DNA from 2 places in the Vibrio sp. 11986-1-5 genome. Region 2 is predicted to be linked to the other one. Evidence: predicted binding sites of a transcription regulator. Region 2 holds the regulator's gene; the other holds the start of a gene.
The links. The regulator PurR, encoded in region 2, represses purine synthesis genes. The targets are predictions, from matches to a motif close to TNANGNAAACGTTTNCNTNA.
Positions count from the first base shown of each region.

Region 1: AACS00_RS03015 (NCS2 family permease) is a predicted target of PurR. The motif match lies at 9,720-9,739, and genes of this name have one in related genera.

Region 1 covers NZ_CAWNVW010000011.1:13,455-29,255, forward strand. The annotation lists gene AACS00_RS02970 (FAD:protein FMN transferase) at 1-614, shown strand, start outside; gene nqrM ((Na+)-NQR maturation NqrM) at 632-865, shown strand; gene dinB (DNA polymerase IV) at 1,012-2,079, shown strand; gene AACS00_RS02985 (DUF2884 family protein) at 2,194-2,937, shown strand; gene AACS00_RS02990 (sodium-dependent transporter) at 3,009-4,364, shown strand; gene AACS00_RS02995 (succinylglutamate desuccinylase/aspartoacylase family protein) at 4,433-5,530, opposite strand; gene rimK (30S ribosomal protein S6--L-glutamate ligase) at 5,490-6,395, opposite strand; gene AACS00_RS03005 (ATP-dependent zinc protease family protein) at 6,395-6,835, opposite strand; gene AACS00_RS03010 (aminoacyl-histidine dipeptidase) at 7,252-8,730, opposite strand; gene AACS00_RS03015 (NCS2 family permease) at 9,759-11,051, shown strand; gene gpt (xanthine phosphoribosyltransferase) at 11,088-11,552, shown strand; gene frsA (esterase FrsA) at 11,666-12,913, shown strand; gene crl (sigma factor-binding protein Crl) at 13,006-13,395, shown strand; gene proB (glutamate 5-kinase) at 13,625-14,758, shown strand; gene AACS00_RS03040 (glutamate-5-semialdehyde dehydrogenase) at 14,770-15,801, shown strand, end outside.
Region 2 covers NZ_CAWNVW010000011.1:513,110-528,910, forward strand. The annotation lists gene topA (type I DNA topoisomerase) at 1-1,884, shown strand, start outside; gene glgC (glucose-1-phosphate adenylyltransferase) at 2,318-3,535, shown strand; gene glgA (glycogen synthase GlgA) at 3,489-4,991, shown strand; gene AACS00_RS05330 (alpha/beta fold hydrolase) at 5,195-6,019, shown strand; gene AACS00_RS05335 (TfoX/Sxy family DNA transformation protein) at 6,263-6,853, opposite strand; cyclic di-GMP riboswitch class I at 6,970-7,052, opposite strand; gene purR (HTH-type transcriptional repressor PurR) at 7,254-8,261, opposite strand; gene elyC (envelope biogenesis factor ElyC) at 8,637-9,443, opposite strand; gene cmoM (tRNA uridine 5-oxyacetic acid(34) methyltransferase CmoM) at 9,559-10,353, shown strand; gene mukF (chromosome partition protein MukF) at 10,350-11,687, shown strand; gene mukE (chromosome partition protein MukE) at 11,668-12,396, shown strand; gene mukB (chromosome partition protein MukB) at 12,393-15,801, shown strand, end outside.

The DNA.
Region 1 (15,801 bases), 500 kb from region 2:
TACCAACTGAGCAAGAATTAGCTGAGCGAAAAGCAAAAACGGGTATTGAATATTTATCTGTTTCTGGTGATTTTTTAAGTAAAACTCTCCCTAACTTATACGTTGATTTGTCAACTATTGCTAAGGGGTGGGGGGTTGACGTTGTGGCCGATTTTATCGAATCACAAGGGATTGAGAATTACATGGTTGAAGTGGGCGGAGAAATGCGCCTTAAAGGACGTAATGCTCAAGGTATTCCTTGGCGAATCGCGATTGAAAAACCGTCTGTACAAGAGCGCTCAGTTCAAGAGATAATTGAACCTGGTGATATGGCTATTGCCACTTCTGGTGATTATCGGAACTATTTTGAACGCGATGGTATGCGTTATTCGCACATTATAAACCCAAAAACTGGCTATCCTATTGACAATAAAGTCGTTTCAGTAACCGTGCTGGATAAATCGAGTATGACGGCTGATGGTCTTTCAACTGGACTTATGGTGTTAGGTGAAGAAAAGGCGATGGCAGTAGCTGAGTTAAATCAAATCCCCGTATTTATGATTATTAAAACAGATGATGGATTTAGAGAGGTGGCTTCTAGTGCATTTCAGCCTTATCTTAATCGATCAAAATAAAGAGTGAGTCAGTAACGATGAGTACTTTTTTTATAACATTTGCTGTCTTCATGGCAGTTATCGCTGCAATGGCAGTAGGCTATATTTTTCAAAAGAAAGTCGTGAAAGGCAGTTGCGGTGGTCTTGGTGCGGTCGGCATTGAAAAAGTCTGCAATTGCCCTGAACCTTGTGATGCTCGTAAAAAGCGAGAAGCTCGTGCGGCTGCTCGCGCTGAACGATTGGCTTCATGGGAAAAAGATCGGATTGCTTAGTCTTTTTTATACATCATGAATGAATCATTAACGATTTTTACATTCGAATAACTTACACCTCGCCGCTAGTGCGAGGTGTTTTTTATGTTCATTTCATAACGAAATCTCTATACTGTTTATATATACAGTTTTGTTCGTGATGCGTGATGAGTAAATCGATTCGTAAAATTATTCATATTGATATGGACTGTTTTTTCGCCGCAGTAGAAATGCGTGATAATCCTACCTATCGAGATCGACCATTAGCGGTAGGAGGGAATGAGAAGCAGCGAGGTGTGATCAGTACGTGTAATTATGAAGCGCGACGTTTTGGTATTCATTCTGCGATGCCAACGGCTCAAGCGCTTAAACTCTGTCCTCATTTGTTAGTGGTACCGGGCAGAATGCCAGTCTATAAAACCATCTCGCAACATATCCAACAGATTTTTCAGCGTTATACCTCGATAATTGAGCCTTTATCCTTAGATGAGGCGTTTTTAGATGTCAGTGATGCTCAGACCTATTATGGTAGTGCAACCTTAATAGCCGAAGCGATTCGACGTGATATTTGGAATGAGCTGCAATTAACGGCCTCTGCCGGTGTTGCACCTCTTAAGTTTCTTGCCAAAATTGCGTCAGACATCAATAAGCCAAATGGGCTGTGTGTGATAACACCTGAGCAAGTTCAAGACATTATCGATTCCCTACCTTTAGGTAAGATTCCTGGTGTTGGTAAAGTCAGTTTAGAGAAGCTGAATCAAGCTGGTTTTTATCTATGTGAAGACATCAAAAATAGTGATTATCGACAACTGTTGATTAAATTTGGTCGCTTGGGAGCCTCACTGTGGAAAAAAAGTCATGGTATTGATGAAAGGTCAGTGATTGTAGAACGCGAAAGAAAGTCGGTCGGGGTTGAGCGTACCTTGAGTGAAAATATTCAAACTTATGAACAATGTTGGCAACTTATTGAGCAGACTCTATTTCCTGAGCTTGAACGACGGCTGCACCGCTCTTGTCCACAACGAGGAATCATCAAACAGGGGATTAAGGTTAAGTTTGCTGATTTTCAACTCACGACGATTGAACATGGACAAACTCAGCTTGAGTGTAACGATTTTAAGTCGTTATTAGCCGATGTGCTCCAGCGTCAAAAAGGTCGAGATATACGTTTACTGGGATTAAATGTCACCTTAAAACCACCAGAGCCTTTCGTTCAATTAAGCTTTTTTAATTAATCGATATTGACGTTATATTGTTATTTTAATCTTGCAAGATTGGATTATGACAATCCACTAACCGGAATGAAACTTCGTTAGGATAAGATGCTCACGACTAAGGTTGGGGAAAATATGAAAAAATTATTGTTATTGTGTGGGCTTACGGTTAGCCCCTCTTTGTGGGCAATCACCTGTCCTGTTGAATTGCACAATGAGCTGCGTATTACGACACAGCAGATAGAAATTCATCATGCTGATCAGCATGCAGTGATCAATCAGCAGAATGAATTGTTCATTTTGGGGCAGCCAATAAGACTAAATAATCGACAACAAACAGTGTTAAGAGATTATCGACAACAAATTGATTCGCTTCTGGATGATGCTCAACAAGTAACCAGAAAAAACTTACAGCGTAGTGATGATATATTACAAGATGTCGCCGCTCGTTTAGATGCTCCGAGAGCTTTTGATAGTGTACAAAATAAGATAGAAGCTTTATTTAAAGAGATGGAGGCTCGCTATCATCATCAAGAACAATGGGTATTTCCGGCACAAAACTTTTTAGCTACCCAGAAAGAGTGGCAACAAGAACTTGAACGAGCTCAGCAAATCATTAGCCAGCAATTTTTATCGGATGCTTTTATGGTGATTGCGCAAAAAATGCAGCGCCAAGGAGGGATGAATCTGGCTGAACTCACTCGGCAAATGGATGATCTTAAAATCCATATCACGCAACGTTTAAATGATTACTCACAACAATTGACCAGTGAAGTAACTGCGCTGTGCAGCTCGCTAACGCAATTGCAGCAACAAGAGCAAGTATTACATCAATCTATCCCTAGATTAAAAAACTTCTCATTACTGAATGAATTATAAGATAACGATTGTCGATGGATTGATTTTCGATTATTGTACTAGCTTACTAGTTTGATGATGTGTGAGTGGTTATGACACAAAGTAGTTCGCGGGAAACCTTTGGTTCTCGACTTGGTTTTGTTTTAGCGGCTGCAGGAGCAGCGGTGGGGCTTGGGAATATTTGGGGATTTCCGACTCAAGCGGCCAGCAATGGTGGTGGCGCTTTCCTTTTTGTTTATTTGGTACTTATTTTTGTTGTCGCTTTTCCTATGTTAGTGGTTGAAATGGCAATTGGTCGATCAGGTCAAGCTAACCCTGTCGATAGTATGCGCTCACTAACTAATCATCCTTTAGCTAAAAAGGTTGGTGCTTTCGTTGGTTGGGTAGGATTAAGTGTACCCAGCGCGGTATTAGCGTTTTATAGTATTGTCGGTGGTTGGATTATCTGTTTTTTATTCGCTGCGATTACCGATCTGTTGGGATTGACCAATATTAGCTCGTGGCTTAAAGGTTTTTCCGTCGAACGTAATCTGCTAGGTACATTAATTTTTTACTTATTAACCATTTTGATTGTTCGTAGCGGAGTTAAACAAGGTATTGAGAAGTGGTCAACACGTTTGATGCCAGCGTTATTTATTTTATTTGCCGTGCTGTTTGTTTATATCATGATGCAACAGGGGGCAATGGATGGTTTAAAACACTACTTAGTACCTGATTTTGAAAAGGTGTGGGATAGAAAACTCATTTTAGCGGCGATGGGACAAGGCTTTTTCTCTTTAACGATCGGCGGTTGTTCTATGTTGATTTATGGCTCTTACTTAAGCAAAAAAGAGAATTTGCCAAAGATGGCGATGAGCGTCACTTTGGTTGATACCAGTGTCGCGTTTATTGCTGGTTTAGTGGTGATGCCTGCCATGTTTGTGGCGATGCATAATGGTGTGCAAATTTATGCTCAAGATGGCTCGTTACTGAGCTCGGATACTTTAGTGTTTACTGTTTTACCGTTAATGTTTGATAGCCTTGGCCTGCTTGGACAGCTCTTTGCGGTAGTGTTTTTCTCATTATTAACGATCGCCGCATTGACCTCGTCGATTTCGATGCTGGAATGCCCCGTCGCTTTGGTGAGTGAGCGTTTTAATACGCCACGAGGGAAGACCAGTTGGGTATTGGGTGGTTTAATTGCCTTATTTAGTGTTGTGATTGTGTATAACTTTTCCAGTCTATTTGGCTTAGTTGCTATGGCGGCAACTCAATATCTACAACCGACAGCAGCATTGATGTTCTGCTTATTTGGTGGCTGGGTATGGAGTCGTCATGCTAAGTTCAAAGAATTGCAACAAGGCTATCCTGAGTTCGCGGGTAGTTGGTTTGCGAAAATCTGGCCGTGGTATGTTAAGTTTGTCTGTCCTATTTTGGTCACAACTGTGATTTGGGCTTCTTTTGCTTAGTCGATAATCAATCGCATTATATACAACATAGTGCCCTTGTTGATAAACCCACAAGGGCACTATTTCGTTCAAACGGGGGAAGGAGGCATGATTTGTCCCGTCGTTAATGGCTCTAAATCGCTATCAGCGACTTCCTCAATAAAATCACCGACAACCTGCTCAACCATCTCGTCACTTTGGCTAAAGTAGGCCAAATGGAAGACTGCATCGCCTTCATTGACTAAGGGTAATGTTTGTTGGCCAATCACGATTCCGCCTTTATTGGCTCTTATTTCAACTTCTACATTGCCTAAAGGTGAATTGATATAAGCCAATACTTGGCCTTTTTCGACTTTATCACCAAGAGAAACTAGGGTTCGTAAAATGCCATCGGCTTCAGCTCGTTGCCAGCTTGTTGATTTGGCGATCACGGAAACAGGACGTTTTTTACGACTAGGGCGCAGCATTCCGATTTCTTGCATGACGCGTTTTACACCGACAATCCCTGCGTGGATAGCGATAGGATCAAAGCGTAATGCTTCACCTGCTTCATAGGTCAATACGGTAATACCGGCTTTTTCGGCTTCGCTGCGTAACGAGCCATTGCGCAGTGGCGAATCTAAAATGACTGGGGTAGCAAATGCTTCTGCAATGCGTAAGGTTTGACTATTACTCAAGTCAGCTCGAATTTGCGGTAAATTAGTTCGATGTATTGCACCTGTATGTAAGTCGATGATGTAATCACAATTAAGGGCAACTTGAGAGAAGAAGTTATGCGCCATTCGAGAGGCGAGTGAGCCTTTTTCGCTACCAGGGAAACAACGATTAAGATCTCGTCGATCAGGAAGGTAACGAGATTTATGGATAAAGCCAAACACATTCACGATTGGGACGGTGATTAATGTTCCTTTTAATTTCTTCGGATCAAGCGAGTTAATCAGCTGTCGAACGATCTCGACCCCATTGAGTTCATCACCATGGATCGCGGCATTAACCATTAATACTGGACCTTTCGAGATGCCATGGATGATTTCTATAGGAATAGATAGAGGAGAGTGGGTATAAAGTTTTGCTGCTTCGAGCTCAATGACTCGCTTACTTGCAGGGGGAATTGACTCCCCCAGAAAGTGATAATCTGTATTTCGATTAGCCTTTACCACGTGTTTTTGTCCTTCTACTAGCCGCATTTTTCTCGATGAACTCGATAATCAAGCTGGCAATGTCTTTCCCTGTCGCGGCTTCAATGCCTTCTAAGCCTGGTGATGAGTTAACTTCCATCACCAGTGGGCCTCGTTCTGAGCGAAGTAAATCTACTCCCGCAACATTCAGTCCCATAATTTTAGCAGCATCAATCGCTGTTTTACGTTCTAGAGGTGTAATTTTTACTAATGATGCCGTTCCTCCACGATGTAAATTAGAACGAAATTCGCCTTCAGCACCCTGACGCTTCATAGCGGCAATCACTTTATCACCGATAACAAAGCAACGAATATCAGCGCCACCCGCTTCTTTAATGTACTCCTGCACCATAATGTTAGCTTTCAGGCCCATAAAGGCTTCAATGACACTTTCAGCCGCTTTTCGTGTTTCCGCTAACACTACACCGATGCCTTGAGTACCTTCAAGCAATTTAATGACTACAGGAGCTCCTCCGACCATATCTAACAAGTCTTTGACATCATCAGGTTTGCTGGCAAAGCCAGTGATCGGCATACCAATACCTTTACGAGAAAGTAGCTGCATCGAACGTAACTTGTCACGTGAGCGGCTGATGGCAACAGATTCATTGACTGGATAAACGCCCATCATTTCAAACTGACGTAATACCGCCGTGCCGTAGAAAGTAACGGAGGCTCCGATCCTTGGGATGACGGCATCAAACCCGCCGAGTTCTTCGCCTTTGAAATGAATCTCGGGTTGATCCGAATTGATATTCATATAACAGCGTAAGGCATCAATCACTTTTACCTCATGACCGCGCTGTTTACATGCTTCAATCAAGCGCTTCGTCGAGTACAAAGAAGCGTTACGCGATAGAATACCAATTTTCATTATTTGTTTTCCTCGAAAGGGATTAAAAAAGATTGTGTAGGATCGACAATCAGTTTGTGATGCATAGCGGTTCTGCCGAGTAACATGCGAAACGCCATATTTTCACGATTGGTTAGTGTTATTTCGATCGGCCAGCGATGAGCTCCGAGACAAAGATCAGATTTGATCACATAGCGAGATTCTTCATGCCCACCGGAATCGCGCACGATGCGTTCATCAATCACTTCGGCTTCACAAATGGTGACTTTATCAACATTATGCTGCAATGGATGAATCCAAAATCTTACCCAGAGTGCGTCATCTTTGCTAAAGGTTTCTACTTTAAAAGCATGCAGACAAGAGGTTCTTGCGCCAGTATCGATTTTGGCTTTTATTTTTTCAATGCCTAAATCAGGAAGGCTAAGAGTTTCTCTCCACCCAACAATCATTTTTTGTGTCATGGTCATTTTATTTGTGTTTTTGAATATGGTTGTGTATTTGAGCACGGTTGATGCTGCTCAGGAATGGCCCATAAGGGGAGAAAATTAGCAGCATCTCGATACGATATTTATCGAGTCATCAGCTTGAATCGAGTCTGGTGAATAACTCGGGGAAATTCAAGGGAGCGAACTCTAGCAGTAGATAAAATCCGCAGCTAATGAATAAAATTATTCGTATCGACAAAAAAAATTAATATACCTTGTATTTTGTTCTATCACTGAATGATTCACTGGTTCAATCAATACGTTTGATGATGCGATCTCGTCAAGTTTATGATGGTTTCAGCCATCAAACCTGCATATTGATTAAATAGAAATCAGTTTATCTTCGACGATAGGCCTTGCTCATCTTTAGCAAAGCCTACCGTCATCAGTGATTAAGCTGGCTGTTTTGTTGGAATATGCTCCAATAAAGCGACCATTTGTTGCCAAAATAGCTCGACAGTATCTATTTTCACTTTTTCATCTGGCGAGTGAGGGAACTTAATTGTTGGACCAAAGGAAAGCATGTCCATATGAGGGTATGGCTTTTTGAATAGCCCGCACTCTAATCCGGCATGAATGACCATGATATTGGGCTTATGGCCATAAATACCTTCATACATATCACGGAAGATAGCCATGATTTCTGAGTCGGCATCGGGTTTCCACCCCGGATAAGCTCCAGAAAAACGAACGTCGGCCCCCGCCAATTCAGCGATAGAAGTGAGCATTCCTTCGACTTGACTACGTCCAGAATCAATCAATGAACGGATCAAACATAGCATGTTTACTTTGTCTGTTTCGGTTGTGATCACGCCGACATTAAGTGAGGTTTCTACCACCCCTTCAATCTCGTCACTCATGCGGATCACTCCGTTCGGACAAGCATTCAGTGCAGCAATGAAGCGTTGCTGATCGGCACTTGAAAATACGCCTTGGGTGGTTTCTTTCGCTTGATTAAAGGTGGTGATACTGGTTTCTACTTTACCTAGTTCAGCGACTAATAATTGTTGGTAATCATTAAACACTTGCTCTAGTTGAGTCTCCATTTCAGCAGGAATAGCGACAGTGATAAACGCTTCTCGTGGAATCGCATTACGTAAGCTACCACCTCTAAACTCAATTAAACGCAGATCGAATGCTTGAGCGTAAGTGGCTAGAAAACGGCCCAGTAATTTATTGGCATTACCGCGACCGGTGTGAATATCACATCCTGAATGACCACCTTTTAAGCCTTTTAAGGTTAATTGTCGGGTGACAAAACCTGTCGGGATCGTTTCACGAGTAATATTGAAGGTAAGTGCACCATCAACGCCACCAGCACAGCCCATGTAGACTTCACCTTCTTGCTCAGAATCGGTATTGAGAAGAATATCACCTTCCAGCCAGCCAGCTTGTAGACCAAACGCACCAGTCATGCCAGCTTCTTCATCGATAGTTAATAAAACTTCAAGAGGACCATGTTTGATATCATTTGAGGCTAGTACGGCTAAACAGGTAGCCATACCAATACCATTATCCGCGCCTAACGTGGTTCCTTTGGCTGTTACCCATTCACCATCAATATACGGCTGAATAGGGTCAGTCGTAAAATCATGTTGGGTTTCTTCATTTTTTTGCGGAACCATATCAATGTGTGCTTGGAGTACGACCCCTTTTTTGTCTTCCATCCCGACTGTGGCCGGTTTTTTAATAAACACATTGCCGATCGGATCGCGACGAACCTCTAAGCCTTGCTGATTCGCCCAATCAATAATGTATTGAGCGAGTGCTTCTTCATGTTTAGATGGATGAGGGATAGAACAAATCTTGTCAAAAAACTGCCAAACAGGGCTAGGTGATAAATTACTGATTTCAGAATGGAACTCAGACACAGATAACTCCTTTTTTTGATTATACCCCGATCAATGTGCACACTTATGGATGTTTTGCAGTGAAATAAGCTGAGATCGGAGCTGAAGTGATAATGAACAACAGCATACCACTATGCAGGATCGGGGAGTAGTGGATTTATTATCCTTCCGGAGTTTTACGATTATTGTTATCGAGCCGTTTATCGCTTTCGTTAATTTAGTCACACTCTTCTTAATGGTTGCTCAGTCGATAGAATGTAACACATGTCTTCATGTTGACTGCGTGGCATGATACTTACCAAACGGATGGGTATTAATGATGCCGTGTCTTATTCAATCATTTGTTTTTTAGGAGTGAAGTGTTCGATTCCCGTTAAGCGAGAAGCTAAGGCTTTATTACTGATATTTGTGTAATTAAATTACCAAAAGATAGCTTATTTTAGCGTTTTTTGTCTTTTTTGTGATTTTAATCACCAAAAGTGTTGTAATTAATTTTCCTAGTGGTATATTTATAACCAACTTCCCTAGTGAAGAAAAAATGCTCAAAGGATGAGTCCGATTTATCGCCTCCAAGGAACTGAGAAATCAACTTAATGACGTTTGATTTTAAAGGTGATAGTTATGAATAAAGGTTTATCTTGCGTAATGTTCTGGAAAAGCAACTCTGTTTTTACTAGCAACTTTACTTATCCGTCAAGCTTTGGTTATTAAATTAACCACTTGAAAGTTATATGTTTTTGTTCACCCCTATATTAGAATCTATTGTTAATCTACAGTGATTAAAATAATTCACCGCCATCTGTTCTCAGATGGCGTTTTTTTATGCTCAACGATCAATCACAACCTTTGGTTACTGGTATGATTTTTCTTCACTGGTAGCACTTTGCGAGTATTTATCCGTCTTTGTAGTGGATTCTATATAGATAGATAAAGTGGTTTTTTTCCTACAGATTGATAGTAGTTGTGTATGGAAATTATCAGTTGATAACTTTATAATTCCCGCCAATCGATTACGCAACCGTTTACTTTGTCTGTATTAGGATTCTACCATGTTGGAAAAACTGTTTAAACTCAGTGAAAATGGCACAACTGTGCGCACTGAGATCATTGCCGGGATCACGACGTTTCTGACCATGGCTTATATTATTTTTGTGAATCCGACGATTTTAGCGGATGCAGGAATGGACCGTGGAGCTGTTTTTGTTGCCACTTGCTTAGCGGCAGCGATTGGCTGTTTTATTATGGGCTTTGTGGCTAACTATCCGATAGCGCAAGCACCAGGTATGGGATTAAACGCTTTCTTTACCTATGTTGTAGTGCTTGGCATGGGGTATACGTGGCAAGTCGCTTTAGCGGCGGTATTTTGCTCAGGTATTTTATTTATCCTATTGAGTCTATTTAAGATTCGTGAATGGATTATTAATTCGATTCCAATGTCGTTACGCACGGGAATCTCTGCTGGTATTGGCTTGTTTTTGGCATTTATCGCGCTAAAAAATGCAGGAATTGTGGTCGATAACCCGGCAACGTTGGTGTCAATGGGAGCGATTACCTCTTTACCTGCGGTATTGGGCGCATTGAGCTTTTTCTTTACCATTGCTTTAGTGCATCGCGGTGTTAAAGGCGCGGTGATGATTGCTATTTTAGCGGTAACTATTTTAGGATTGATTGTTGGCGATGTCACTTGGGGGGGCATTATGTCTACGCCGCCAAGTATTGCCCCAACTTTCATGCAGCTTGATTTTTCAGCCGTATTTGAAATCGGTATGATTTCAGTTGTATTTGCTTTCTTGTTTGTTGACCTTTTTGATACCGCTGGAACGCTGGTCGGCGTAGCAAACAAAGCGGGTTTCATTGGTAAAGATGGTAAAATTCCACGCTTAAACCGTGCGCTACTTGCTGACTCGACAGCGACGTCTGTTGGTGCATTATTGGGCACCTCGAATACCACATCTTATGTCGAAAGTGTTTCAGGTGTGGCTGCAGGCGGTCGCACAGGCTTAACAGCGGTAGTTGTTGGCATTTTATTTATACTTGCATTATTCTTCTCGCCATTAGCGGGAATGATCCCTGCTTATGCGACTGCAGGTGCATTATTTTATGTCGCGATTCTAATGATGTCTGGCTTGGTAAGTATCGATTGGCGAGATCTTACTGAAGCAGCACCGACAGTAGTGACTTGCTTATTAATGCCTTTAACCTTCTCGATTGCTGAAGGTATCGCACTTGGCTTTATCTCTTACGCAGTGATTAAACTACTGAGTGGTAAAGGTCGACACGTTTCGCTTAGTGTTTGGGTCATGGCGATCATCTTTGTTATTAAGTTTATTCTTGAAGCGTAAATAGATTCTATTTTTAAACAATTAGGTTCAATCACAATGAGTAAAAAATTCGTAATCACTTGGGACAACATGCAAAATTTTTGCCGTGAATTAGCCCAGCGTCAAATGCCTGCTGAGCAATGGAAAGGTATCCTAGGTGTAAGTCGAGGTGGACTGGTTCCTGCGGCTATTTTGGCTCGTGAACTTGGCATTCGTTATGTTGATACCGTTTGTATCTCAAGTTACGATCATGATCATCAACGTGATATGACCGTACTGAAAGCACCTGAGCATGATGGTGAGGGATTTCTTATTGTCGATGATTTGGTCGACAGCGGTGATACAGCTCGTAAAATTCGCGAAATGTATCCGAAAGCTAAGTTTGTGACTGTTTGTGCTAAACCAGCAGGTAAAGATTTAGTGGATGAATACGTGGTTGATATTGAACAAGATACTTGGATTGAACAACCTTGGGATATGACTTTAGCTTACGTTGAGCCAGTGAATCGTAAGCAAAAATAACGACAATTATTGATTCAATCACCAGTTTCCCGCAATTAATCGACATATGGCCCTGCAAAGGGCCTTTTTTTTGATTACTATAAGGCCTAAGCGGTTTAACAATGAGATGCATCATGTCTGAATCAAGCAATATCAACCTATCAGAAACGCTCTTTCAACAGCATAAAGAGGCGAAAGAGACTTCCTCTCTCACGCAATACATGCCGAGTAGTAGTGAATTTTTTGAACAGAAAATGGAGCAAGATCCTTTTTCGTGGTATCGAAATTTACGTCGTTTACAGTGGGCTTGGTTAGGAATTAATCCTATCGATCAAGAAGAGGTTCTCGCCAACATGGCTTCATCTGAGCATTCTCGAAGTCATGAAAAGTGGTTAGATACCGTGATTGGTTATCATAGTGGCAATTGGACGTATGAATGGACAAAGCTCGGTGGACGTTACCATAAGCAAAGTGAAGCCTTAACGGGAGAAGCCGCAGCCGAGCGTATGTTTAGTGCTTCCCTTTGCTACAGTATTGCCGGTTATCCCCATTTAAAAAATGATACCTTGGCCATTCAAGCGCGAGTGTTGGCCAATGCTGCTTATAAACAAGCCTCTGAACTGACGCAGTATACGATTAAGCCATTAGAGTTTGATTATCAAGGTAAGAAAATTCTTGGTCACCTGCATTTGTCACACACTGATGAGCCACAACCGGTGGTGATCGTTAGTGCTGGTCTTGATAGTTTGCAAACCGATATGTGGCGTCTCTTTCGTGATTATCTAGCTAAACGAAATATTGCGATGTTAACGATTGATATGCCTTCTGTTGGTCACAGTAATCATTGGTCATTAACGCAAGATTCTTCTTGTTTACACCAAGCGGTACTTAATCAATTAGCCCCCTTGCCTTGGGTTGATCATCGTCGAGTTGGTTTGATTGGCTTTCGCTTTGGTGGTAACGCCATGGTCAGATTATCGTTTATTGAATCAGATAAAATTAAAGCGTGTGTCGCTATCGGCGCTCCGGTGCATGATATTTTTGTTTCTCAGCAAAAAATGAAACTGATGTCGAAAATGTATATGGATGTGTTAGCGTCGCGAATTGGTAAGCATGCGGTTGATATTCCGAGTTTATCGGCTCAACTGATGGCATGGTCACTGAAAGTGCAAGGCTTCCTCGCGACTCGACGTACTAAAGTTCCTATTTTGGCGTTAGCGATGGAAGGTGATCCGGTTTCACCTGCCAGCGATAATCATTTGATTGCGACTTTTAGTCAAGGCGGGCAATCAAAACAGATAAAGAGTGAAAGTCTTACACGAGGATATGAGCAATCCCTCGATTTAGCGATAAAGTGGCTGGAAGAACAACTTTGCGAATGACTTTTGGCTTAAATTAGTTAAGAGTGAATTGTCTGCGTTTTTAAGCGTATGATTATTAAAAGCAATAATCATTCTTAACAAGGAGAGTCTACATGTCAGAGGCAGCAAAATATCCGACACATTATCGTTTATTATCGACGTTAAAAGCGATTGGTCCTTATTTACGGGAAGGGCAGTGCCAGGAAGGCATTTATTGGTTTGATTGTTTAGCTTTTTGTATTAATGATAAAAAATCGCCTGAAAAACGGGAGTTTTGGGGCTGGTGGATGGAGTTGACGACGACCGAAACTGGCTTTGAAGCCAATTATCGTATCGGCCGCTATAACCTCGCAGGTCAATGGGAAGAGAGTAAGCCAACGGCGGCGGCGCTGCCTGAAGTGATTCGTACCCAAGAAGATTTTCATAAAAAGTTAGCTCAAACTTTGCAGCAACGTTTTGAATTAAGTCTGTCCTTGCATCAACAATCGACAGCGTTTGCTTAATTCTAGGTTGCCTGCTTGCTAAGTATGACAGCGTTATCACTTAATCATTGGCTTGTTGTATTTTATCGTGTCAATAAGAACACTTCCTTTACTGCTCACTGAGTGCTTAGCAGAGTAAGAAATAATTCCCACTAAAAAAAGGTGCTCTTTAGCACCTTTTCTGCTTGTGTAAGAGGCGCTGGATTGCTAAAACATCACCTCTTAAATGTTTTCTTCAACAGACAAAATCATGACAATGAATCAACAGAGCCAAACAGCGTTACAAACCATCGTTGTGAAGCTAGGAACCAGTGTTCTTACCGGTGGAACGTTAGCACTTGATCGCGCACATATGGTTGAGTTAGTCCGTCAATGTGCTGAATTAAAAAAACAAGGCCACAGTGTGGTGATTGTCTCTTCAGGAGCAATTGCCGCAGGTCGAGAGCATCTAGGTTATCCCGCATTGCCCCAAGCCATATCAAGTAAACAATTATTGGCTGCCGTTGGTCAAAGTCAGTTGATTCAAGCGTGGGAGTCGTTATTTGCGCTTTATGGCATAAAAATTGGTCAAATGTTATTAACTCGTGCTGATTTGGAAGATCGAGAGCGTTTTTTGAATGCGCGAGATACGATCAATGCCCTGATCGAACACGGCATTATTCCAGTGGTCAATGAAAACGATGCGGTTGCAACCAATGAAATTAAAGTTGGTGATAACGATAATCTCTCGGCCTTAGTCGGTATTTTGTGTGCAGCGGATAAGCTCTTATTACTAACCGATCAAAAAGGTTTGTTCACCGCCGATCCGCGTAAAGATCCTAGCGCAGAGTTAATCAAAGAGGTTAAAACCATTGATGACACGCTGCGAAAAATCGCGGGTGGAAGTGGTACAACATTAGGTACCGGAGGTATGGCGACTAAATTGCAAGCGGCTGATATTGCTCGTCGAGCGGGGATTGAAGTGATTATTGCTGCCGGCCGAGCGCCCAATGTCATTTTTGATGCATTAAGCGACACGCCACAAGGCACACGCTTTTTAGCTCTGGAAGAAGCTCTAGAAAATCGTAAACGTTGGATTTTAGCGGGTCCTGCTGCTTCTGGCGATGTGTATATTGATCAAGGAGCGGTTAATGCCTTACTAGCTAAAGGCAGTAGTTTGTTGGCTAAAGGGGTTATCAAAGTTGTGGGCGAATTTGCGCGCGGCGAGGTCATTTGCGTGAAAGATCAACAGCAGCATCTGATTGCTCGTGGCATCAGCACTTATTCCAGTCGCGATTTGAGTAAAATTGCCGGCCAACACAGCACCATGATCATCGATATTCTTGGTTATGATTACGGCGCTGAAGTCATTCACCGTGATAATATGGTCGTTATTCAAGAATAGGGAGAAGAATTGTGGATTTAATCGAAATGGGTAAGGCGGCGAAATTAGCTTCGTTTCAACTTGCTACCGCCTCGACCGCGCAGAAAAACCAAGCACTTGCAATAATAGCAAATGAACTGGAAGCCAATATGGGCGCTATTTTAGCGGCCAATGCGAAAGATATTGCTTTGGGACAAGAAGCTGGGTTAAGTGAAGCGTTACTCGATCGACTTTTGCTTACAGAATCACGTTTACAGGCTATTGCTCATGATGTGCGTAATGTCATTCGTTTACCTGATCCTGTCGGCAGTGAAATCGACAGTAAAGTCCTTGAAAATGGCATGTCATTAGCTCGCCGTCGTGTTCCGCTTGGTGTGGTGGGTGTTATTTATGAAGCGCGCCCTAATGTAACGATTGATATCGCCGCATTATGTTTGAAAACGGGTAATGCAGCCATTTTACGTGGTGGTAAAGAAACCTTTTTCTCTAATCTTGAGCTGGTTAATGTCATTCAGTTAGCCTTGAGTAAAGCCGATCTTCCAATGGCTTCCGTTCAATATATGCGTCAACCTGAGCGTGAATACGTTACTCAATTATTAACACTGGATCAGTATGTCGATATGATCATTCCGCGAGGTGGTGCTGGATTACATAAAATGTGTAAGGAAAACAGCACCATTCCCGTGATCATTGGCGGTTTTGGTATCAGCCATATTTTTGTTGATGAGAGTGCCGACCTTGATAAGTCGCTTGCGGTGATTGAAAACGCAAAAATGCAGCGTCCATCAGCTTGTAATGCATTAGATACCTTACTGGTTCATCAAGCGATTGCTCAACCTTTGTTAGAAAAACTGCAGCATCAATTGCACGATAAACTGACGTTAGTCGTCGATGAACATGCCAAAGCACTGCTTCCGGAGGCAAATAATATTCGCCTCGCACAAGCAGGAGACTTTGATAGCGAATGGTTAAGTTACACCTTAGGCGTTAAAGTTGTCAGTGGAGTTGAGCAGGCCATTGAGCATATGCGTGAGCATAATGCCAGCCATTCTGATGCCATCATG
Region 2 (15,801 bases):
GCAGGCTCTGCTTTTAAGCCAAGCAATGAAGCTGAAACACAAGCTGCTCTATCCGTATTGCAAAAAGCACGCTTTGAAGTTTGTAAACGTGAAGATAAACCCACGACAAGTAAGCCGAGTGCACCATTTATTACTTCCACGCTTCAGCAAGCGGCCAGTACCCGCTTAGGCTATGGCGTGAAGAAAACCATGATGCTAGCGCAGCGCTTGTACGAGGCAGGTTACATTACTTACATGCGTACAGATTCTACCAACTTGAGCACCGAAGCGGTGGAATCAGCGCGTCAGTTTATCGAGCAGCAATTTGGCCCACAGTATCTGCCACAGCAAGCGATTGTCTATGGCAGCAAGAAAGGGGCTCAAGAAGCGCACGAAGCGATCCGTCCTTCTGACGTTAATGTCAAAGCCGATGATTTACAAGGTATGGAAGCAGACGCACATAAAATTTATGCCTTGATTTGGAATCAATTTGTCGCATGTCAAATGACGCCAGCTCAATACGATTCAACGACAGTAAGTGTTAAAGCCGATGAATATACGTTGAAAGCGAAAGGACGGATTTTAAAATTTGATGGCTGGACTCGTGTGCAGCGTCCACTCGGTAAAAATGAGGATCAAATTTTACCTGCGGTGCAAGTTGGCGAAGTTCTTACCCTTGAGAAGCTGGATCCTAAGCAGCATTTCACTAAGCCGCCAGCACGATTTACGGAAGCGGCATTGGTTAAAGAATTAGAAAAACGTGGCATTGGTCGTCCATCAACGTACGCATCGATCATTTCCACTATTCAAGATCGTGGTTACGTAAAAGTTGATCAGCGCCGTTTTTATGCTGAAAAAATGGGCGAAATCGTCACCGACCGCCTTGATGGTAGTTTTACCGATTTAATGAACTATGATTTCACCGCTCGGATGGAAGAAAAACTTGACCAAATTGCAGAGGGAGAAGCGAATTGGAAACAAGTATTGGATGCCTTCTTCGTCGATTTTAGCGGTGATTTAGAGCAAGCCGAGCAGGACGAAGATCACGGCGGTATGAAGCCTAATCATATTGTAATGACCAACATTATGTGTCCAACCTGTTCTCGTCCTATGGGGATTAGAACGGCTTCAACAGGGGTTTTTCTCGGTTGTTCAGGCTATGCATTGCCTCCGAAAGAACGTTGTAAAACGACGATTAACTTGGGCGATGAAGATGGCATTATCAATGTTCTTGAGGAAGATGTCGAAACCGCAGCATTACGAGCGAAAAAACGTTGTCCGATTTGTGAAACGGCGATGGACGCTTATCTGATTGATGGTCAACGTAAGCTGCATGTTTGCGGTAATAACCCAAACTGCGAAGGTTATGTTGTTGAAACCGGTGAGTTTAAAGTTAAAGGTTACGATGGCCCTGTTGTTGAATGTGATAAATGTTCATCAGATATGGTGCTAAAAACTGGGCGCTTCGGTAAGTACATGGACTGCACCAATGACAATTGTAAGAACACTCGGAAGATATTGAGAAACGGTGAAGTTGCTCCGCCGAAAGAAGATCCGGTTCATTTCCCTGAACTGCCGTGTGAAAACTCAGATGCCTATTTTGTGCTACGTGACGGTGCTTCTGGACTATTTTTAGCCGCCAGCAATTTTCCTAAATCTCGTGAAACCCGAGCACCTCTTGTTGAAGAGTTACAGCGTTTTAAACAACGTCTACCTGAAAAGTACCAATATCTAGCGAAGGCGCCCACTCATGATCCTGATGGGCTTGCAGCGGTGGTACGATTCAGTCGTAAGAGCAAAGAGCATTACGTACGGACGGAAATAAATGGTAAACCTTCTGGTTGGACGGCAATCTATGACGATGGTGATTGGCAAGTGACGGACAAACGTAAGTCAGCCAAATAAGAGAAATTTCTCTTGATTAGTCGACACATAGAGGCAGCCATAGGCTGCCTCTATGTTTTTAGAAAGAGTTATCTTTAATGGGTAATTCATGTGTATTTTCAAGAAAAATTTTCATCTAATCTCCATCGTATTTTCCTTGTCATCAATAAATAGTCGTTATTTTTGTTACCAAAAATGAAACATAAAAATGCAATTTCATAACGTTATGATGCGTTAATTGTGAACAAGATTAGGAGTTCAATAGATTGGCTGTTTTACTGGCTCAAAATAGACAATTGCCATTTGTATTTTTATGCAAACGCTATAAAGTAATACACAACCAATTGCACTTTTCGTGGCTGGCCGAAAGGCCGTAATAAACTAAGGATAGTATCGTCATCCCCCCAATAGTATTGACATGATGATAATCAATAAAACTTAATGGAGAATAATAATGACCGGTGTACTAGGAATGATTCTGGCTGGTGGTGAAGGCTCAAGATTAAAGCCTTTAACTGAATCGCGTACTAAACCTGCCGTGCCATTTGGTGGTAGTTATCGCTTAATAGACTTTGCGCTCAATAATTTTGTGAATGCGGATTTAATGCGAATTTATGTACTTACGCAATTTAAATCTCAATCGCTGTATCTACATATGAAAAAAGGGTGGAACATATCCAGTATTCGCGGCAGTTTTATTGACTCCATACCAGCACAGATGCGTGATGGTAAGCGCTGGTATGAAGGTACGGCTGACGCCATTTATCAGAATTTACGTTTTATTGAAATCTCTGAAGCGGATGACGTGTGTATCTTTGGTTCTGATCATATCTATAAAATGGATATTCGTCAGATGCTTGATTTCCACCGTCGAATGGAAGCAAAGCTGACCGTGTCGGCTATTCGTATGCCCCTTTCACAGGCTTCTCAATTTGGTGTTATCGAAGTTGATGTCACAGGGAAGATGATTGGTTTTGAAGAGAAACCACAATACCCTAAATCGATACCGGGTGAGCCAGAATGGGCATTGGTTTCAATGGGTAACTATATTTTTGATACTGAAACATTATGCCGTGAACTTCGTGAAGATGCTGCTAATGAGCAATCAAGCCACGATTTTGGCAAAGATATCATCCCTAAAATGTTTCCGCAGGGCGAGGTCTTCGTTTATGATTTCTCAACCAATAAAATCAAAGGTGAGAAGGGCGAAGCCTACTGGCGTGATGTCGGAACGATAGAGTCTTATTGGTCTGCTCATATGGATTTATTGCAAAAAGATGCACCATTTTCTCTTTATAACCGCAGTTGGCCTTTACATACTCATTATCCACCGTTACCACCGGCGACCTTTGTCAATGAAGGCGAGAAAAAGGTTTGTATCACCGATAGTTTAATTTCGGCGGGAAGTTATATTCAAGGCGCAAAAATTTATAAATCCGTGCTAGGCTTTCGAACGAATATTGGTGCAGGCTCATGGATCAGTGAATCGATTATTCTCGGTGATGTTAAAATTGGTGCAGGTTGTACAATTAAGCGCACCATCATTGATAAAGATGTTGAGATTGCCCCAGGAACGGTGATTGGAGAAGATCTACAATTAGATAGGCAGCGCTTCCACGTCTCTGATGAAGGCATTGTGGTCATCGAAAAAGGAACGAAAGTTGGATTCTAATCTTGAAAAAATGAATATTTGGTTTGTTGTATCCGAAGCAGAAGGTTTAGTGAAGAGCGGTGGTTTAGCTGATGTCGCGAAAGCTTTACCAAAAGCATTACAGGAGTTAGGTCATCAGGTAGCCATTGTGCTACCTGCTTATCGTTCAATTCCAAATAAAATGGATTTTCCCGTTATACTTGAAACCGAGTTAACCCATTGGCCCCATACCCGCTATCAAGTTAGGCAAGGTGAGCTGGACGGCGTTGTGGTTTATCTGGTTGATTGTGACGCTTATTTTGACCGACCAGAAATGTATGCGGAACACAATCAAGCTTACGCAGATAATGGTGAACGTTTTGGCTTTTTCTCGGCGGCAAGCTTGGATATTTTGCCCAAGCTGAACATAAAACCCACCATCATTCATGCCAATGATTGGCACACGGGTTTAGTGCCGTTTTTATTAAAAACTCGCTATCGTGAAGATCCTTATTTTTTCGGGGTCAAGTCAGTACTGACCATTCATAATGCCATTTTCAAAGGTATTTTTTCTTATTACCAATTGGAAGTTATCCCTGAGTTAAATCTCTCTGGGATGGAGTTTCTACAGTACGGGAATGATCATGTTAGTATGCTACGCGCTGGTATCGCTTTTGCCGATAAGATCAATGCAGTGAGTCCTAACTATGCTTCTGAATTATTGACGCCGTTAGGTTCTCATGGATTAGTGGATGATTTTGTACGTCGAGCACGAGATTTACATGGTATTGTCAATGGATGCGATTATTCTGAATGGAGCCCTCTAACAGATCGGTATATTCCTCAGACTTATCATGCTGAGCGCCAATCACTGACTCTTGGAAAATCAGCCAGTAAATTGGCCTTACAACAAGAGTTAAATTTACCACAAGTCGCTACGCCTCTGTTTGGTATGGTTTGTCGTTTGACTCATCAAAAAGGGTTTCATTATTTATTGCCTATTCTTGAGTCGTTTTTACGCAATCAGGTACAAGTGGTGATCGTCGGTACTGGTGAACCGGAAATTGCGGCAGCATTACATAAAATGGCAGCACATCACCCTGATAGGTTAGGGTTCGTTGAGACTTACAGTAATCGTCTTGCCCATTTAGTCGAGGCTGGAGCGGATTTTTTCCTGATGCCTTCAGAGTTTGAAGCTTGTGGACTAAACCAAATCTACAGTATGGCTTATGGTACTTTACCTATTGTACGAGAGGTCGGCGGTTTAAAAGATACCGTACAAGATTATGATAAGTATCCGCAGCAAGCGACGGGATTTGGTTTTCAAGAGCCATCGCCTTCAGCATTATTGATCACAATGCAAAGAGCATTACTATTTTATCTACAGCAACCAGAAGAGATGCTCAATGTTCAAATACGAGCGATGAGCAAAGATTTTGGCTGGCGCGAGTCTGCCCTTGAATATATAAAAATGTATCGCTTAGCTATTTTTGACTAATGCGAGTAAAGGCTAGAAGTGCATACAAGTGCTTGGTGAGCGGATAGCCTATTATTCCTTTTCTGAATTATGTTCTTCTGTACCGATGGGGAGCGTTTCCTCATCGGTCTACTCACAATAGTTTTTTACAACTCAAAAACGATTTTTGACACTAAAATATGCTAATCTCTCAGTATCAATGATTTTGATTTTCTGTGGTATCCATGTCTCAATCTTTACTGTTCCATAAAGTCTATCCACACCCAACTAGCCGAGAATGGGTGGTGTTTGTGCATGGCGCTGGCGGAAGCTCATCTATTTGGTTTAAACAGATCAAAGCGTACAAACAGCATTTTAACTTGTTATTGATTGATTTACGCGGTCACGGAAAATCTCATCGTATTATCAAAGATCTGATTACTAATCGATATACTTTTAAAACGGTGACCATCGACGTCCTCAAAGTACTGGATCACTTGAAAATAGCTTCAGCTCATTTTGTCGGGATGTCTTTGGGCACGATCATCGTGCGTAATATTGCCGAATTATCTGCTCAGCGAGTTCGCTCTATGGTATTAGGTGGGGCGGTTACTCGCTTGAATATTCGTTCGCAACTATTAGTTAAGCTCGGTCATTTAAGTAAACATCTCATCCCCTATATGTGGTTATATCGTCTGTTTGCTTACATTGTGATGCCACAACGCAGTCAGAAAGAGTCTCGTCATTTGTTTGTTCGAGAAGCTAAAAAATTGTGTCAGCAAGAATTTAAACGTTGGTTTACGTTGACTGCCGAAGTGAATCCATTAATGCGTTATTTTAAAGATAGAGAATTGCCTATTCCGACGTTGTATTTAATGGGAGAGCGTGATTACATGTTTATTCGCCCAGTACGTGAAATGGTCGCCGCTCATCGGCAAAGTGAGCTGTTGGAGCTTCCAAACTGTGGGCATGTTTGTAATGTCGAACAACCGGAGTTGTTTAACCAGCTGTCGATTCAATTTATCCAGCGGCAAAGCACACCAACCACTTTATCTCATTCTGTGCTTTAATTTCTCCATTTGCTAATAGAAGAATACGATTGTGAGGCAGCTAGGTTTAGTTGCCCTAGTTTTATTATGTTGTTGATTTATAACGATAGCGATGGAAGGGGATGGCTTGCAGTTTTGTCCATTCAAGTCGTGTCAATGATACCGAAATGATGAATTTCAAACGGCTATAATATCTATCAGGGTAAGTGATTACGGATCAATATGCCCGCTACGCCTGACTGGCTAGCGGGCTAGGTATCTGAATTAGAATAGGCTTTTTTTCAGTTCTTCTCGGCGGCTTGGGGGGATAACCGACCAGTGTTTACCTTCAATTGCCCCTTCTAATGCCCACAATAGTTCTACACTGACATCCGATGAGTGACTTTGTCTAATTGCTTGATAAGCCGCAACAGAACCAGCTTGTTGTAACTGATCAACGGAGTGAATACCTGCTTTTTTAAGCATCCGTTCAGTCGCTAAGCGCAAGTTAGGCAGGTCTTTTAAGCGAGTGGGTTTCGTTTGCTCTTGTTGCTCTCGCTCAGCTTTTGCATGGCGTAATGCAGTGGTTGCTTCTTGCAAGATATAGTTTGGATTAAGCCAACAGGTATCAGGTAACGCAAAGTATTTAGTCACCACAGGAAAGCCCCGTTTTTTATAAACATAGGGCAGATAGCCTCTTGCGGAAAAAACTTTGACCGATTCATCGTCAGCTCGAAGATGCAGTTGATTATTGACAACTAAAGCGAACATGGTGTCATCGACAAAAATCCCGAAGCCACCAAACATTGAGCGCGACTTGACCTGGCCAAGCAGTTCGAATAGTCGCATTGAATCTTTTAATACGGGTTTATCCATGCTGTTATTCTCGGTGTATTAAGCAATTCGCCAGCAAAATCAGGTCCGAGAAAATAGCAAAAAGTCAAAAAGCATAATAGTAAGGGGAGTTGACTTCTTCTTTTGGCTATTTTGTCATCGGCAACCCCGCTACCTACCACTTTGGTTTAGGCCGGAGGCTTTGCGTCCCATCTTTTCAGATGGTTTGCCCTGTGCGTGACACGTTTCATTATTGACAAAATAGTATAACGTGGATGTATAAAATAAACAAATCATTGAATAAGTATCACACTCAGTCATCACTAGTATGCCTTTTATTTCATTGGTAGTGTGAATGGTTTGGGTATTAATAGCTCCAATCATAGCCTAGAGTTATGATTGGAGCTTGTGATTTATGATGGGGTAATGAAGTGCTTATCTATTAATTAGTGAGTTTTTTGACTGAATCACGCTCAACGATTTCTGGGTGCATTTCAAAAATACGTCTCTCATGTTCTTTATCTTTAATACGTTCTAACAATATTTCAAAGGCATTTTTACCTACACGGCGTTTAGGTTGGTGCACAGTGGTCAGTGGTGGAGAAAAATATTCAGCTAACTCAATATTGTCATAACCAATAACAGACATATCGTCTGGTACGCGTACGCCACGTTGCTGTAAACGGCTGATTAAGCCTAATGCCATGGTGTCATTAAAGCAAAACACCGCAGTAGGGCGTGTATCCATCGCAATGATTTTATCCGCGGCCAGAACGGCAGTATCGCATTCGAAGTTACCTTCTAAGATCCAATCTTCTTTAACGGTTAGGTTAGCTTCTGCCATGGCACGACGAAAACCGGCAATACGCTCCTGACAGGCGGCTTTAACAAAGTGACCGCTTAGACAAGCGATTTCAGTGTGCCCATTTTCGATCAAATATTTTGTAGCCAGATAACCCCCTTCTTCAGAGTTATCAATGATTTTATCCGCTTGTGACGTTTGTGGGCCCCAATCCATAATAACTTTAGGGATGGAGGGATGACTGTCTAACATCTCAAGTAACTCTTCCGTTAAATCGGAGCACATGACCAACATACCGTCGACCCGCTTTTCAGCAAGCATGCGAATATAATCACGCTGTTTCTCGTAGATACCACCAGTATTACAGAGAATGAGTGTGTAGCCTTGGCGGTAACAATAACTTTCAACCCCATCGATTACTTCAGAAAAAAATAAGTTGGTTGATTGAGTCACTAGCATACCGATTGTACGCGTTGTATTACATTTTAAGCTGCGTGCGACCGCGCTCGGTGCATAATTCAGCTGTTTAACAGCGTCCAAGACTTTTTCTTGGGTGGTTTCTGCCACAAAACGAGTTTTATTGATGACATGAGATACGGTTGTTGTTGATACGCCCGCTAGGCGTGCAACGTCTTTAATCGTAGCCATAAAATTATCCTGTCGATGACTGCTCGGTGTTGAGACAACTGGAGCAGTAGTTGTGTGCCCGAAAATGCAATCATCCTACTAGGGAGTGTGATAGACGAGAGGTTTGCCAAGGGTATTACCGGAGCTGCCCTTTATGCAAAGTCTCATGATTCGGGTATAGGCTAACGTCAGCCTAAAAGTAATAAAAACACAAAAACCGCTGTTAAATAGCGGCCTATTGGTTACATTTAATCTTGTTGATAACCAGCAAGATTCTAGACTGCAACGCAGTAACTCGCAATCAAATTCGGCCCATAATCCTTCCATTTAATGCTAAATAGGTACAATGTTTATCAAGTTGTGCACACCACCACTTTTCGACTGATAACGAGAAAATCAGTTACCCTCTATCATAGGTTTTGATTCAGGCAACTTAGGTTCATGAGTGACCCAGTCGCGCATCGTTTGCCAAATGAGCCCCATGGTTTCATACCAATATCGTTCAGTTTGCTCTAAATAGAGCGCTCTTGGGGTATATTTATCCCAAGCTTGGCTGATATTAGTTTGAGCTAGATAATTGGTTGGTGCTGGGATTGGGTTTAGCCCAGCAGATTGAAACTCATTGATTGCTCGGGTCATGTGACTGGCCGAAGTGACCAGAACTAAAGTGCGCTGCTGAACAAAAGCCGCTGCTTGTCTCGCTTCTTCCCACGTATCTTGCGCGGTTTCAAGCAAAATAATGTCCGATTTAGCAACACCAAGCGCCAGCGCAACTTTAGCCAACATACGTGCATGGCTAATTTCACTACCTCCTGTATAGCCGGACAAGATAAGTTTTGAACCGGGATACATTCGCATGACACGAATACCTTCCGTCAGACGCATTAAAGCGGCTCGAGTGAGTTCTGAGGTTGGTGGAATGCTATCATCAACGACATGACCATTACCTAGTACCATTACGTAATCGATAGTACCTTCAACTGGTAAAAAAGCGCTGTACTGACGCTCCAAAGGCATCAATAACTGACTGGAGATTGGTTGAAAAGAAATGGCGAATAAACTGGACAAAGAAAACAATACTACTAGGCAACCAGTTTTACGCTTAGCGGTAAACATAATCAGCATTAAGCCGATAAAACCAATCAACAGCAGCGCTGGTAATGGCATCAGTAGAGAAGAAACGATTTTTTTCAGCTCAAACATAGATTAAATAGTCCGAAAAAACAGCACTTGATAATAAAATCAGCGAAAGGTCCTTTATTCCTGCCATTCCTATGACAGAATAGCAGCACGATTTATTATCATAACTCAAGCTACTGTGACTGAAGATCGCAATTTCGACGATATTGCCCACAAATTTGCAAAAAATATTTACGGCTCTGACAAAGGCGAGATTCGTCAAGTCATTGTTTGGGATGATCTCACGCAAATTTTGACCCATTTTAACGGCCAAACAACACCACTGCATGTTTTGGATGCGGGCGGTGGCCTTGCGCAAATGTCGCAAAAACTCGCGAGGCTTGGTCATCAGATTACATTATGTGATCTTTCGCAAGAGATGCTCGATTTGGCCAAACAAGAAGTGACTGGCCAAGGGTTATTAGAGAGGTTTCGCTTTGTGCATTCCTCGGTACAAGCTGTGCAGCAACACTTGACGGAGCCCGTTGATATCATTTTATTTCATGCAGTGATGGAATGGTTGACCGATCCCCAAGAGGCTTTACAGCAGTTATTAACACTGGTACGTCCCGGCGGTATTGTCTCGGTGATGTTTTACAACCAACATGGCTTAGTTTATAAAAATGCGGTATGTGGCAATATTCCACATATTTTAAATGGCATGCCACATCGTAAACGATTTAAATTACAGCCACAAAAAGGGCTGATCCCCGCTGATGTATATCAGTGGATTGAACATGCTGGATATCAAATCATGGGTAAGTCAGGTATTCGCTGCTTTAGTGACTATATCGGCAATATGGCCAATATGGGCGAGTTTGAGTTTGCAGACCTGTTGGCATTAGAGCAACAATTTTGCCGCCAAGAGCCTTATCTATCTTTAGGACGCTACATCCATGTTTGGGCTAGGAAACAACCACAGGAAGAACAATGAGTGATATGACTCACAATGCGACTGAACAACCGATTGATGAACTCGTCAGTTGGGTGAAGCAGCACGATTTTTCTTTGAACTTACCTGCTGAACGGCTGGCGTTTTTAATAGCGATTGCTGTATTGAGCCATGAAAAATTCGATGAAGAATTAGGTGAAGGAGAATTGCATGATGCATTTGCAATTGTTAGCCGCCTATTTACTGAAACGGGTGAAGTCTCTGCATTTCGGGCTAATAATGCTATTAATGAACTGGTTAAACAGCGTTTGCTCAGTCGTTTTACTAGTGAGGTTACCGATGGCGCAAGTATTTATCGCTTATCTCCCTTAGCGATTGGCATTACCGATTATTATGTTCGTCATCGTCAATTCTCGAAATTAAAACTCTCTATTCAACTCTCTTTGTTAGCAGATGAAATGGCTAAAGCGGTTAAATCGGCTCAGCAAGGTGGTACACCCGCACATTGGAAAAAGAATGTTTATGGTGTATTAAAATACTCAGTGAGTGAAATCTTTGATCGTATCGATCTTAACCAACGCGTCTTGGATGAGCAGCAGCAATCAGTGAAACAACAAATAGCCGATCTATTGAATAAAGATTGGCGAGAAGCGATTCATAATTGTGAAAGTTTATTGTCTGAAACCTCATCAACATTACGAGAATTGCAAGATACGCTTCAAGCTGCAGGCGACGAATTACAAACTCAAATTCTTGATATTCAAGAGATTGTTTATGGCGATCCAGAATTAGAGTTTATCGATGAAGTGCTGTTTGTGCTGCAAATGAAGTTAGACCGAATCATCAGTTGGGGGCAACAAGCGATCGATTTATGGATTGGTTATGATCGTCATGTACATAAGTTCATTCGTACCGCGATCGACATGGACCAAAATCGCGCCTTCAGCCAACGTTTACGTCAGTCGTTACAGGACTATTTTTTACAGCCTTGGTTACTCACTTATGCAGAAGCAGAGCGTTTATCTGATCTGCGTGACGAGACATTGATGCTACGAGATGAAGAAGTCACCGGTCATATTCCACCACAAGTTGAATATGAAACGTTTCAAAAGGTTCACGATGAGCTTGCGGAACGTATTGCTGATATGCTCCAGAGTCACAAGCAGCAGGACCAACCAATCAACCTTGGTCATGTTCTGCGTGATTATCTTGCCGCACATCCAAGAACCCATCATTTCGATCTAGCCCGCATTGTTGTCGACCAAGCGGTTCGCTTGGGCTATTCACAATCCGACTACCAAGCCATTCAACCTGATTGGCAAGCGATTAACCAATTTGGTGCAAAGGTACAAGCTAATGTCATTGACCGATATTAACCACTACATGCCAGAAAATCTGGCTAAAGCGATTGTTAACCCGCTTTTCCCGGCTTTAGACAGCCAATTACGCGCTGGACGTCATGTGTCTAGTGATGATTTAGATAACCATGCATTTCTCAGTGATTTTGAACCTGAGTTGGCTCTTTTTTATCAGCGCTACAATACCGAGTTAGTTCGTGCTCCAGAGGGCTTTTTTTACTTACGCCCACGTTCTACTTCGTTGATCAACCGCAGCGTTCTTTCTGAATTAGATATGCTGGTTGGTAAAGTGCTGTGCTTTTTATATCTAAGTCCAGAGCGTCTTGCCCATGAAGGTTTATTTACGTATCAAGAACTCTATGAAGAGTTATTGAGTTTGACCGATGAGAAGAAATTGATGAAGCTTGCGACCAATCGTGCGCAAGGTTCAGATTTGGATAAAGAGAAACTGTTTGAAAAAGTCCGTACCTCGCTACGTCGTTTACGCCGCCTAGGGATGATTATCCATCTTGGGGAAACGACCAAATTTAGAATTACCGAGGCGGTATTTCGTTTTGGGGCCGATGTGCGTCTTGGTGACGATTTACGTCAGGCGCAATTGCGTTTGATACGAGATGGTGAAGCCGTTGTTCATAGTCAAGAGCCAAGTCAGCAAAGCTTATTGGATACGGTATCTGCTGACGAACAACATGAAGATCAACCGACATTATGGGAAGATGAAGCATGATTGAAAGAGGTAAGTATCAATCGCTGACCATGATCAATTGGAACGGCTTTTTCGCACGTACTTTTGATATTGATAATTTGGTGACGACGTTATCTGGAGGCAATGGGGCAGGTAAATCAACCACGATGGCGGCGTTTATCACCGCATTAATTCCCGATCAAAGTCTACTGCATTTTCGTAATACCACAGAAGCAGGCAGCTCTCAGGCATCTCGTGATAAAGGTCTTTACGGTAAATTACAACCTGGCGCTTGTTATGCGGCATTGGATGTGGTGAATTCTCGTCATCAACGCTTGCTGTTTGCGGTAAAACTGCAACAAGTCGCTGGCCGTGATAAAAAAGTCGATATTAAACCTTTTGTCATTCAGGGTTTACCTAGCCATATCAAACCGACGGATATTTTGATTGAAAGTGTTTCCGATCAACACGCTCGAGTGAGGCAGCTCAACGAAGTTAAAGAAGCCGTTCATGGTATTGAAGGGGCACATTTTAAATCGTTCAGTTCCATCGTTGATTATCACAGTCAAATGTTTGAATTTGGTGTGGTACCGAAAAAGCTGCGTAATAGCAGTGACCGCTCAAAATTTTATCGTCTCATTGAGGCCTCTTTATACGGAGGTATTTCCAGTGCGATTACCCGCTCATTACGCGATTACTTACTGCCACAAAATGGTGGGGTGAAAAAAGCTTTCCAAGATATGGAGTCAGCGCTGCGAGAAAACCGTATGACGCTGGAAGCGATAAAAAACACCCAAGCTGATCGTGATTTATTCAAACATTTAATCACCGAATCGACCCAATATGTTGCCGCTGATTATATGCGGCACGCCAATGAACGTCGTAGTAAAGTGCAGCAAACGTTGACCTTACGCCAAGAGTTATTTAGTGCACGTGATAGTTTGCTGGAGCACAATCGGTTATTGAATCAAGTGCACGAAGAACTGGAAACGCTGCTTGAACAAGAAGCTGCACTGGAACAGGATCATCAAAGTGCGGCCGATCATTTACAGTTAGTACAAAATGCACTGCGTCAGCAAGAAAAAATTGCCCGTTATCAAGATGATCTTGAAGAGTTGAGTTTGCGTCTTGAAGAACAGTTGATGGTGGTTGAGGAAGCGCAAGAGCGCTTAGTGATGGTTGAAGACCAAGCTACTGCTGCTGAAGAGGAAGTCGATAGTCTGAAAACTCAGCTCGCGGATTATCAACAAGCTTTGGACATTCAGCAAACGCGAGCTTTGCAGTATCAACAAGCGATGCAAGCGTTGGCCAAGGCACGTCAACAGCTCGCTGATGATAACTTGACGGCGGAAAGTGCTCAGGCGGTGATGATTGAGCTAAGTGGGCGTCAAGAGTCAACCACCAGCGAATTATTGGCGGTTAAACATAAGCTCGATATGTCTTCAGCTGCTTCAGCGCGGTTTAACGAAGCCTTGCACTTAGTGAGTCGCGTTTTAGGTGATGTGGCTCGTAGCCAAGCAGCAGAGTGTGCAAACCAGTTACTCGCTCAAGCACAGCAAGCACAACAACTCGTACAGAATGAAGCGCTATGGTATGAACAGCAGCGAGATTTACAGCACCGTATCGAACAGCAACAATCCGTGCGTCAATCGGTGGCTGAATATCATCAGCAATTTCAGGTAATGCTGGATGATCCCTCTCAATTGCAGCATGAGCGTGAGCAGCACCTTGCACTTTTGGAAGAGCTTGAACAAGCACAAGAAGCACTACGCGATCAGCGTAGTCAACAGCGTGGTCTTGAACAAGAACAGCGTAATGCGATTAAACAGCTAGAGTCACAAGCACCGGCTTGGCACCAAGCGACAGAAGCGTTGCAGCTATTGCGAGAGCAAAGTGGAGCGAGTTTAGACAGCCGTCAATCGGTAATGGCTGAAATGCAAGCCATTCTAGAGCGTGAAAAACATCAATCGGCTCAGAAAGACGCATTGGCTCAACGTCGCGAGCAATTAGAAAATGATATTGAACGTTTAGCTTCACCGGGCGGATCGAATGATCCTCGTCTTAAAGGCCTTGCCGATACCCTTGGTGGCGTTTTACTTTCTGAAATTTACGATGATATTACGTTAGAAGATGCGCCGTACTTCAGTGCCATGTACGGTCCTGCCCGCCACGCGATTGTGGTCTCTGATCTTTCAGGCATAAAAGAAAAACTGGTTGAGTTAGATGACTGTCCAGAAGATCTTTATCTGATTGAGGGTGATATTGATGCGTTCGATGACAGCTCATTTAATGCGGCAGAACTGGAAGGTGCGGTCTGTGTTCAGCTCAATCAGCGTCAAATGCGCTATTCACGTTTTCCAAAAATTCCACTGTTTGGACGTGCTGCTCGTGAGCAGCGTTTAGAACTACTGCGCGATGAGCGTGATGAAGTCGTAGAAGCGCATGCTAAGGCCGCGTTTGATTCACAAAAGTTACAGCGCTTATACCGTAGTTTTAATGATTTTGTTGCTCAGCATTTGCAAGTTGCGTTTGAGTCGGATCCTGAACAAGCACTCAGTCATGCTCGTGATGCGCTCAATCATCTTACTCGCCAGTTAGTCGAGTTAGAGCATCAGCAACAGCAACAAACCAGTCGGCGTCAATTGAGTAAACAGGCATTAGCACTATTAGAGAAGATTGCACCTAATTTTCGTTTGTTATCTGAGTCTGGATTAACCGAACGAGCTGCAGATATTGATGCCAAGTTAGCTCAGTTGATGGAAGCCAAGGCTTGGCTGAATGCACATGGTAGAACGGTTGAACAGCTCGCGCCAATTGCTTCAGCGTTAGAGGTTGATCCTGAACAGTTTGAAGTTTTAGAACAGCAGTATCTTGCTGCGGATCGTTCGCTGCAACAACTGAAGGCGCAGATTTTTGCCCTAGCGGATTTGGTTGAACGTCGTCACCACTTTGCTTACGCAGATTCGGTGGATCTTCTCAATCAAAGTAGCGAACTCAGTGAGCAGCTAAAAGCCAAGTTAGTTCAAGCCGAGAGTTTACGTCAACGTACACGAGAAGAGCTAAAACAAGCGCAAGCGCAATTCAATCAATATAATCAAGTATTAGCGTCGTTAAAAAGTGCTCATCAATCCAAATTGGAAACGATGCAAGAGTTTAAGCAAGAGCTACAGGAGTTTGGCGTACATCCAGATGAAAACGCATTATTCAGAGCTCAGCAGCACCGTGATGAGCTGCATGAACGTTTGCACAGCTCTCGTAGCCGTAAGAGTCACTATGAGCGGACAATCACCTCAACCGAAATTGAGATGAAATCGCTTGCCAAGCGATTGAAAAAATTAGAAAAAGAGTATCAAGATTTACGCACCTTCGTTGTGAATGCTAAAGCAGGATGGTGTGCGGTACTTCGTTTAGCCCGCCAAAATGATGTTGAACGTCGTTTGCATAAAC